Regions from separate parts of the Streptomyces sp. NPDC047841 genome, predicted to be linked through region 1. Evidence: riboswitches for the same ligand, from Rfam matches in the RefSeq annotation. Region 1 holds a riboswitch; the other holds the start of a gene.
The links. Region 1 has a riboswitch for cyclic di-AMP ahead of AB0947_RS09155 (transglycosylase family protein). Riboswitches for the same ligand answer to the same signal wherever they lie in the genome.
Positions count from the first base shown of each region.

Region 2: linked by a shared signal. The riboswitch ahead of AB0947_RS02930 (transglycosylase SLT domain-containing protein) and the one ahead of AB0947_RS09155 (transglycosylase family protein) in region 1 are both predicted to bind cyclic di-AMP.

Region 1 covers NZ_JBEYRP010000005.1:85,159-89,874, reverse strand. Annotated here, with positions in the region: gene AB0947_RS09165 (cytochrome P450) at 1-384, shown strand, start outside; gene AB0947_RS09160 (transglycosylase family protein) at 604-1,707, shown strand; cyclic di-AMP (ydaO/yuaA leader) riboswitch at 1,891-2,062, shown strand; gene AB0947_RS09155 (transglycosylase family protein) at 2,067-2,834, shown strand; gene eno (phosphopyruvate hydratase) at 3,130-4,431, shown strand; gene AB0947_RS09145 (septum formation initiator family protein) at 4,537-4,716, shown strand, end outside.
Region 2 covers NZ_JBEYRP010000002.1:83,990-88,705, forward strand. Annotated here, with positions in the region: gene fahA (fumarylacetoacetase) at 1-686, opposite strand, end outside; gene AB0947_RS02925 (HAD family hydrolase) at 919-1,731, shown strand; gene AB0947_RS02930 (transglycosylase SLT domain-containing protein) at 1,803-2,291, opposite strand; cyclic di-AMP (ydaO/yuaA leader) riboswitch at 2,297-2,478, opposite strand; gene AB0947_RS02935 (polyprenyl synthetase family protein) at 3,022-4,032, shown strand; gene AB0947_RS02940 (DUF2092 domain-containing protein) at 4,289-4,716, shown strand, end outside.

The DNA of each region.
Region 1 (4,716 bases):
CTGCGCTACGACGGCCCGGTGGAGCTGGCCACCTGGCGGTTCGCCACCGAGCCGCTCACCATCGGCGGACAGCGGATCGCGCCGGGCGACCCGGTGCTCGTGGTCCTCGCCGCCGCCGACCGGGACCCGGAGCGGTTCGCCGACCCGGACGTGCTGGACCTCGCCCGCCGCGACAACCAGCACCTCGGCTACGGCCACGGCATCCACTACTGCCTCGGCGCGCCGCTCGCCCGGCTGGAGGGCCAGACCGCGCTCGCCACCCTGCTCACCCGGCTGCCCGATCTGCGGCTGGCCGCGGACCCGGCCGAACTGCGCTGGCGCGGCGGACTCATCATGCGCGGCCTGCGCACCCTGCCGGTGGAGTTCACACCCGGCGGCGCCTGAACAGCGCGCGCCTGCCGGACACACCGTCCGACCTGGTACGGCAGGACCCCGCACAGGCTTCTGCAAGGGAACATGACAGACGTTCACCTCTGTGATCTTCACGTGATCTGTGCGGCATGAACTTGTGACAAGTGATCGTCTGCCGATACGTTCACCCATCAGCGCGGCGACCGGCTCCGTCCGCCGCGCCGGTCCTGCTGTCGCTCGAAAGGCTTCTGCATGCTCTCCGGGAACGGCCGACACCGTCGCCCCCGCCAGGCCCCGGCTCTCCTCGTCGCGGCCGGAGTGACCGGCTCCGCCATCGCCATCCCGCTGCTCGGCGCGGCGAGCGCCAACGCGGCCGACGGCACCACGTGGGACAAGGTGGCCGAGTGCGAGAGCGGCGGCTCGTGGAGCGCGGACACCGGCAACGGGTACTACGGCGGCCTGCAGATCTCGCAGGAGGACTGGAACGCCTACGGCGGCGGCCAGTACGCGGCCAGCCCCGACCAGGCGAGCCGCAACCAGCAGATCGCCGTCGCCGAGAAGATCCTCGCCGACAAGGGCACCACGCCCTGGGCCACCTGCGCCCTGCTGTCCGGTCTCACCGAGGGCTCGGGTTCGACGCACGTCGACACGGGCGTCGGCGGTTCAGGCGGTTCGGGCAGCGCGGGCGGTTCGGGCAGTACGGGCGGTTCGGGTAAAACGTCCGGATCGGGGGGCAACTCCGGTACATCCGGTTCCTCCGGCAGCTCCGGCTCGTCCGGTCTGCCGGATTCGTCGCCCTCCGCGGACGCGGACTCCGACGCCAACTCCGGCTCCGGGGCCGGGTCCTCCTCGGGCGAGGCCACCACCACTCCGAGCGCCAAGCCGGACAAGGGCGCCGGTACGGCCACCGGTTCGACAGGTACCGACACCCCCAAGTCCGACAAGTCCACCACTCCGGACGCCGGAAGCCCGCAGGGAACCGGCAGCGTGCCCACCGCCACCCCGGACACCGGGGTCGGGAACGACCCGCAGCAGGCCGCCGGTTCCTGGAGCCTGGTCGACACCGGGTCCCTCGGCGGCGGACGCCACCGGGGCCCGAGCGCGGACGAGGGCAGCGGGGGCGAAAGCGTGACAAACGGTCAGAACGCCGCGTCTTCCGGCCGGCACGCCTCCCATGACACGGACACGTACACGGTCCGTCAGGGCGACACGCTGGCCTCCATCGCCGACTCCCTTGACGTCGACGGCGGATGGCGCGCGCTGTACGCCGGCAACAAGAAGGCCATCGGGACCGACCCGAATCACATCAGTGCCGGTCAGACCCTGGAAGTCGGGGGCGAAACGGGCGCGAAGTAGGGGGAGTTGGCGTCCCGCTTAGCGCCCTAATGTCCGGTTTGGCGAAAGTGTGGGATGAGTCTCAGAAGCCCTGATCGTCTTTGATATTCCGCGGATCGCGTGTCTACGGTCGTGATCGCTCGTCACCACGAGCCCCGGCAGCCGCAACGCCGAATCCTGCCAGCGGTTGCCCGGGAACAGTCGTCGCGTCAAGCGCCGTAGGCAGGAGCGGGGGACCCAAGGTAGGTGCCGGGCCCGGCAGTTGATGCCGGAACCGGCTCGGGGTGAAGCCGCACCCGCGTGAGCGGAGTGCGGCCGGGCAACTCAACCGGCCCGAACCCGACAGCTCACCTCGCAGGCGTCGGTGAGGGGATCGATCCATGCTGTTTTCCAGCAAGGGCAAGCACCGTCGTCCGTCCAAGGCCGTCCGCGCCGTCGCGCTCGCCGGTGTCACCGGTGCCGCCGTCGCCGCTCCGCTGATGGCGGCCGGCAACGCCTCCGCCGCCACCGCCTCCCAGTGGGACACGGTCGCCCAGTGCGAGTCCGGTGGCAACTGGTCCATCAACACCGGCAACGGCTACTACGGCGGTCTGCAGTTCTCCGCCTCCACCTGGGCCGCGTACGGCGGCACGCAGTACGCCGGCACCGCCGACAAGGCGAGCAAGGCGCAGCAGATATCCGTCGCCGAGAAGGTCCTCGCCGCTCAGGGCAAGGGCGCCTGGCCGGTCTGCGGCACGGGCCTGTCCGGCACTCCGTACAACGGCTCCGCGCCGAGCACCTCCACCCCGAGCACCTCCAACGGCTCCAGCACCTCCACCGGCTCCAGCACCTCCACCGGCTCGGGCAGCTCCACGGGCTCGGGCAGCTCCACCGCCACCCGCTCCACCGGCGAGCAGGCCGCCTCCCGCTCCGCCGAGCGTCCGGCCGCGAGCGCGAGCAAGGGCCAGGGCAAGACCGTCACCACCCCGACCGGCAAGAAGGTCAAGAAGGGCGACGGCGAGTACAAGGTCGTCACCGGTGACACCCTCAGCTCCATCGCCGGCAAGCGCCACGTGCAGGGCGGCTGGCAGAAGCTGTTCGAGCTGAACAAGGACATCGTCGAGGACGCCAACCTGATCTACCCCGGTCAGCAGCTGCACCTGAAGTAAGACCCGCCCGGCGGCCCGCGCCCGCGCGCGGGCCCGCTGAAGGCCCCCAGCGGGCCGTACCCCCGTCCCCACGGGCTCCCCGCCCGGTGCGTGTTCCCCCGTACGCACCAGGGCGGGGCTTTTTGCGTCCACCGGCCCGGAACCCTTTGTTTCGGCGAGAAACAAAAGGTACCGTCGGCGTGTCCACGGGACGGTCGGTCGGTGGCCGACGCCCCCGGGACGGTTAGGCTCTAGTCGCAAGGCACAGCCGTAAGGCACACCGCCCCGCACTTCCAGCGTCACATCCAAGAAGGAGATGCTCGTGCCGTCCATCGACGTCGTCGTAGCCCGGGAAATCCTGGACTCCCGAGGCAACCCCACGGTCGAGGTCGAGGTCGGCCTCGACGACGGCAGCACGGGTCGTGCCGCCGTCCCGTCCGGCGCCTCGACCGGCGCCTTCGAGGCCATCGAGCTCCGCGACGGCGACCCGAACCGCTACCAGGGCAAGGGCGTCGAGAAGGCCGTCCTCGCCGTGATCGAGCAGATCGGCCCCGAGCTGGTCGGCTACGACGCCACCGAGCAGCGCCTGATCGACCAGGCCATGTTCGACCTGGACGCCACCGACAACAAGGGCTCCCTCGGCGCCAACGCCATCCTCGGCGTCTCGCTCGCCGTCGCGCACGCCGCCTCCGAGGCCAGCGACCTCCCCCTCTTCCGCTACCTGGGCGGCCCGAACGCGCACCTGCTGCCGGTGCCGATGATGAACATCCTGAACGGCGGCTCGCACGCCGACTCCAACGTGGACATCCAGGAGTTCATGATCGCCCCGATCGGCGCGGAGTCCTTCTCCGAGGCCCTGCGCTGGGGCACCGAGGTCTACCACACCCTGAAGAAGGTCCTGAAGAGCAAGGGCCTGTCCACCGGCCTCGGCGACGAGGGCGGCTTCGCCCCGAACCTCGGCTCCAACCGTGAGGCCCTCGACCTCATCCTGGAGGCCATCAAGGAGGCCGGCTACATCGCCGGCCAGCAGATCGCCCTCGCGCTCGACGTGGCCGCCTCCGAGTTCTACAAGGACGGCAAGTACCTCTTCGAGGGCAAGGAGCGCTCCGCCGCCGAGATGACGGAGTACTACGAGGAGCTCGTGGCGGCCTACCCGCTCGTCTCCATCGAGGACCCGCTGTTCGAGGACGACTGGGCCGGCTGGAAGGTCATCACCGACAAGCTCGGCGACAAGGTCCAGCTGGTCGGCGACGACCTGTTCGTCACCAACCCCGAGCGCCTCGCCCGCGGCATCGAGGAGGGCGCCGCCAACGCCCTGCTGGTCAAGGTCAACCAGATCGGCTCGCTGACCGAGACCCTGGACGCCGTCGAGCTGGCCCAGCGCAACGGCTTCAAGTGCATGATGTCGCACCGCTCCGGCGAGACCGAGGACGTCACCATCGCCGACCTGGCCGTCGCCACCAACTGCGGCCAGATCAAGACCGGCGCCCCGGCCCGCTCCGAGCGCGTCGCCAAGTACAACCAGCTGCTGCGCATCGAGGAGATCCTCGACGACGCGGCGGTGTACGCGGGCCGCAGCGCGTTCCCGCGTTTCCGCGGCGGGATCTCCAAGGGCTGACCCATCCTGGCGTAGGGCTCAGCCAGTCGTACGTACGTCCCCGTGCTCGGTCCCGTACCGTGTCCGGGGACGTACGCGCGTGTGAAAGGGGAGGCGGAGAGCCAGATGGCCGTGAGGGACCGGGACCGTTTCTCCACCGCGACCAGGCTGCGGCTGCTCGGCGAGCAGACCGCGGCCCGGGTCTACCGTTCCCAGACCAAGCGGCAGGCCCGCCGCTCCCGGCTCACCGGCCGCGCGGCCCTGCTCGCGCTCGTGCTGTGCACGATGATCGTCGCCCTCGCCTAC
Region 2 (4,716 bases), on a different contig from region 1:
CGCGCGGACCAGTCGTTCAGCAGGCACAGCCCGAAGACGTGCTCCCGGAAGTCGCCGAGCGCGACCGGGGCGCCGAGCCGCGACGGCACGCCCACGACGAAGCCGACCTCGGCCTCGATGTCCAGCCGGATCGAGGGGCCGAAGACGGGCGCGGGGTCGGCCGGGCCCTTGCGCTGCCCGCACGGGCGTACGACGTCCGTGCCGGAGACGACGACGGTGCCGGAGCGGCCGTGGTAACCGATCGGCAGGTGCTTCCAGTTGGGGGTGAGGGAGTCCTCGGCGTCGGGGCGGAAGATCCGGCCGACGTTGCGGGCGTGGTTCTCCGAGGCGTAGAAGTCGACGTAGTCCGCGACCTCGAAGGGCAGGTGCAGGCTCACCTCGGACAGGGGGTGGAACAGCGGCTCGACGGTCGCGCGGTGCGCCGGGTCGGTGACCCAGGACGCGACGGAGCGCCGTACGTCCGACCAGGTGGCGCGGCCGGCGGCCAGCAGCGGGTTGAGGGTGGGCCGGGCGAGCAGCGGCTGGTGGGGCGAGCCGAGCGCGGCGGCCGCGGCGCCCGCGTCGAGGACGTGGTTCCCGAGCCGGACGCCGATCCTCCGCTCCGTGCTGCCGGAGGGCGAGAACACGCCGTAGGGGAGGTTGTGCGGACCGAAGGGGTCGCCCTCGGGGACGTCGAAGGGGGGCATGGGGTGCTGCCTCACTCTCATCCGGGCCATGCATGGCACTGCGTTCCATGTGGTCGGGCCACACGTTACGGCCGAGGCGCGTGTCTTGGGCAGTGCCTCACCCGGGGCTCGGCAGGTCTGGGCCGAGCGGTGCCCATCGCGCCAACAGCGGTGAGCGGTTGGGCGGGAGCGGCACGTAAGTGCGGGGAACGACAGATGAGTCGGCGGGGCGTGCTGTCCGTATTCTCTGATCATGGCACCCACCCCGGCATATGCACTGATCGCCACCGACCTGGACGGGACGCTGCTGCGCGGCGACGACACCGTCTCGGACCGGTCCCTCGCCGCGCTCGCGCGGGTGGCGCGGGCCGGTGCCCGCCACCTGGTGGTGACGGGCCGCCCGGCCCCGCGGGTGCGGTCGCTGCTCGCGGACCTCGGCGGTGCCGGGCTCGCGGTGTGCGGACAGGGGGCCCAGGTCTACGACGCCGCGACCGACCGTCTGCTGTGGTCCGTCCGGCTGGACCGGGAGCTGGCCGAGACGGCGCTCGGCAAGATCGAGGCGGAGGTGGGGGAGGTCTACGCGGCGGTCGACCAGGACGGCGTGGACGGGCTCACGCTCATCGAGCCCGGCTACCGGATGCCCCACCCGACACTGCCCGCGGTGCGGGTCGGCCGGCGGGACGACCTGTGGTGCGCGCCCATCAGCAAGGTGCTGCTGCGGCACGCCACCCTGTCCGACGACGAGCTGGCGGCCGTGGCCCGCGCGGCGGTGGGCTCGCTCGCGACGGTCACGATGTCGGGGCCGGGCACGGTGGAGCTCCAGCCGTGCGGGGTGACGAAGGCGACCGGGCTGGCGCTGGCCGCGGAACGGCTCGGGATCGCCGCCGAACGGGCCCTCGCGTTCGGCGACATGCCCAACGACATCCCGATGTTCGACTGGGCCGGGCGCGGTGTCGCCATGGCCGGCGCGCACCCGGAACTGAAGGCGGTGGCCGACGAGGTCACCTCGTCGAACGAGGACGACGGCGTCGCCGTCGTCCTCGAACGACTCTTCCCGACCGGCTGACCGGCTGACCGGGACACCGGCAGCGCCCGGTCAGGCGGCCGGCCGGTGCCCGGTCAGGCCGCCGGTGCCCGTCAGTACGCGCCGAACACGTTGTCGATGGACCCGTACCGCGCGGCCGCGTAGTTGCAGGCGGCGGTGATGTTGGCGACCGGGTCGTAGATGTCGAAGGACGTCCCGGCCACGTGGTACGCGTTGAACGTGGGGTCGATGACCTGGAGCAGGCCCTTGGACGGGATGCCCTTGGCGGCGTTGGAGTCCCAGAGGTTGATGGCCTTCGGGTTGCCCGAGGACTCGCGGATGATGTTGCGGTGGATGCCGTTGTACGTGCCCGGGATGTGCTTCTCGGCCATGATCGCCAGTGACTCGCGGATCCAGCCGTCGAGGTTGTTCGGGTAGCCGGCCGGGGTGGTGGCCGGCGTGGTGGTGGTGCGGGGGGCCGCGGAGGCGTCGGCCGCGCCGATGAGCGGCAGGGCGAGGACGGCGGCACCGGTGCCGACGGCGGTGAGCGCGCGGACCAGGCGGCTGTTCCGGGTACGGCGGGGCTGGGCGACAGCAGACATGGGGGCGTTCCTCTCCGGCGCCTGCGAGGTGAGCTGTCGGGTTCGGGCGGGGAGATGCCCGGCCGTGCCCCTGACGGAGGCATGGCTTCACCCCTAGCCGTCCCGGCGCGGCGTGTGCCGTTCCGGACCGGCGGCTTACCTGGGTCCCCCGCTCCTGCCGTACGAATGAGTTCGTCGATGGGTATGCGGGCGGCGGCAGGATTCGGCGTCCGCCCGACGGCCCGGAACGTATGCGAGAGCACATGTCGGGAACAAGGGCCGGATTCATACAACGTGCGATTTGACCTTGATCGATGCCGTATGAGGTGCTTGATCCTTTGCGGTTGCCAATCCTCAACTCGCCGACACGGCAAGGGGTTGCGAGAACCGGGCCGGGCGGCCGGGCCGGCCGGGCGCGTGACCCAACTCACGAAATGGCAAACAGTTTTAAATCGGATATGAGGGATTAGGGGGATTTGCACCGGAAGTCGGGGTGGTGGCGGAACCTGGCATATGGGGGGCGTCGTTGCCGAGGCGAGGGCACAGTGTCCGGATTACTCTTATATGGATAAAAATCCGCTCACACTGTGTGATCAAAACCATGCCGGTCATGATCCGGTATCGCCCAGGCTGGACCGGTGGGCGCTATCGGTGATCGAAACAGGACCGGATACGCTGACTTGAGTGATGGCAGCGACCTATCGACAAACCGTGTAACCGCCAGCAGACACCAGCAGACAGGAGACCCCTCGTGACCGTCGTCGGGCCGTTCGGGCTGAGCGTGCGGGACCAGGCTCTGGAAGCCGATGTCCAGGCCGGATTGGCGGCTGTCGAGGAAGGCTTGCTCGAAGCCACCAAGAGCGAGGTCCCGTTCATCACGGAGGCAGCGCAGCACCTGGTGCGGGCGGGCGGGAAGCGGTTCCGGCCACTGCTCGTGATGCTCGCGGCCCAGTTCGGCGACCCCTACGCCCCGGGCGTGGTGCCCTCGGCCGTGGTCGTGGAGCTGACCCACCTGGCCACGCTGTACCACGACGACGTCATGGACGAGGCGGCCGTACGGCGTGGCGTGGACAGCGCCAACACCCGCTGGGGCAACTCCGTCGCGGTCCTCACCGGCGACTTCCTCTTCGCCCGCGCGTCCCAGATCCTCGCCGACCTCGGTCCCGAGGCGGTCCGGGTGCAGGCCCTCGCCTTCGAACGGCTCGTCACCGGCCAGATCCTGGAGACCGCGGGTCCCTCGGACGGCCGAGACCCGGTCGAGCACTATCTGGACGTGCTCGCCGGCAAGACGGGCTCCCTGGTGGCGGTGTCGTGCCGGTTCGGCGCGATGATGTCCGGCGCGGACGAGACGGTCGTCGACGTCCTCACCCAGTACGGGGAACGCCTCGGCGTCGCCTTCCAGCTCGCGGACGACGTCCTGGACATCGCCTCCGACTCCCACGAGTCCGGCAAGACCCCGGGCACCGACCTGCGGGAGGGCATCCCGACCCTGCCGGTGCTCCGGCTGCGCGAGCGGGCCGCCCGGCTGGGCCTGGCCGAGGACGTCGCGCTGTGCGCGCTGCTGGACTCCGACCTCAGCGACGACGCCCGGCACGCCGAGGCGCTGGCCGCGCTGCGCGCGCACCCCGCGCTGGAGCAGGCCCGCCGGGACACCGTGCGGTACGCGGAGGAGGCGCGGGCCGCGCTCGCCCCGCTGCGCGAGTGCGATGCCAAGGCGGCGCTGATCGAGCTGTGCGACGCGGTCGTGCACCGCGCCGGCTGACCGGGCCGGTCACCCGTACGGGCCCCGGCGTCCGGCGCGACCCCTACGGGTCGGGCGGAGGAACCACCGCCGGATGTCATACCGCAGGTGTAGACGGAGTTGGCTCCGTGGTCTGACGCTTGTGCACAGCCGATTTGGTCAGATGGACATCACGGAAATCACCACTCCTCACCGTTTCGGGTGAGAATGGCGGCTCAGGGTGGACCAGCGGACCAGGGTGAGGACAGCCGCCGCCGACGACGGAGGTAAGGCACACATGGCACCGTACGAATCCGACGACGCAGTGGGCGCCGCGCGGGACGAGCACCCGCGCTCGGGCCGGCGCAAGGCCGCCCGGTACGCCGTGCCGGTCGCGGTGGTGGGGGTGGCGGCGGCCACGATCGGGCTGGTCCCGGCGCTCGCCGACTCCGGTGACCCCGACCTGCCGAGGATCAGCGCCCAGCAGCTCATCGAGAAGATCGCCAAGTCGGACGTGCAGCAGCTGTCCGGCACGGTGAAGGTCAGCACCGACCTCGGCCTGCCCGATTTGGGCGGCCTCCAGAACGGCCTGATGTCCGGCTCGGGCCGGGGCGGCTCCGGCGACGGCTCCTCCGCCGACCCGAAGGCCAAGCTCACCGAGCTGGTCTCCGGCACGCACACCCTGCGCGTCGCCGCCGACGGCCCCGACCGGCAGAAGCTGTCGCT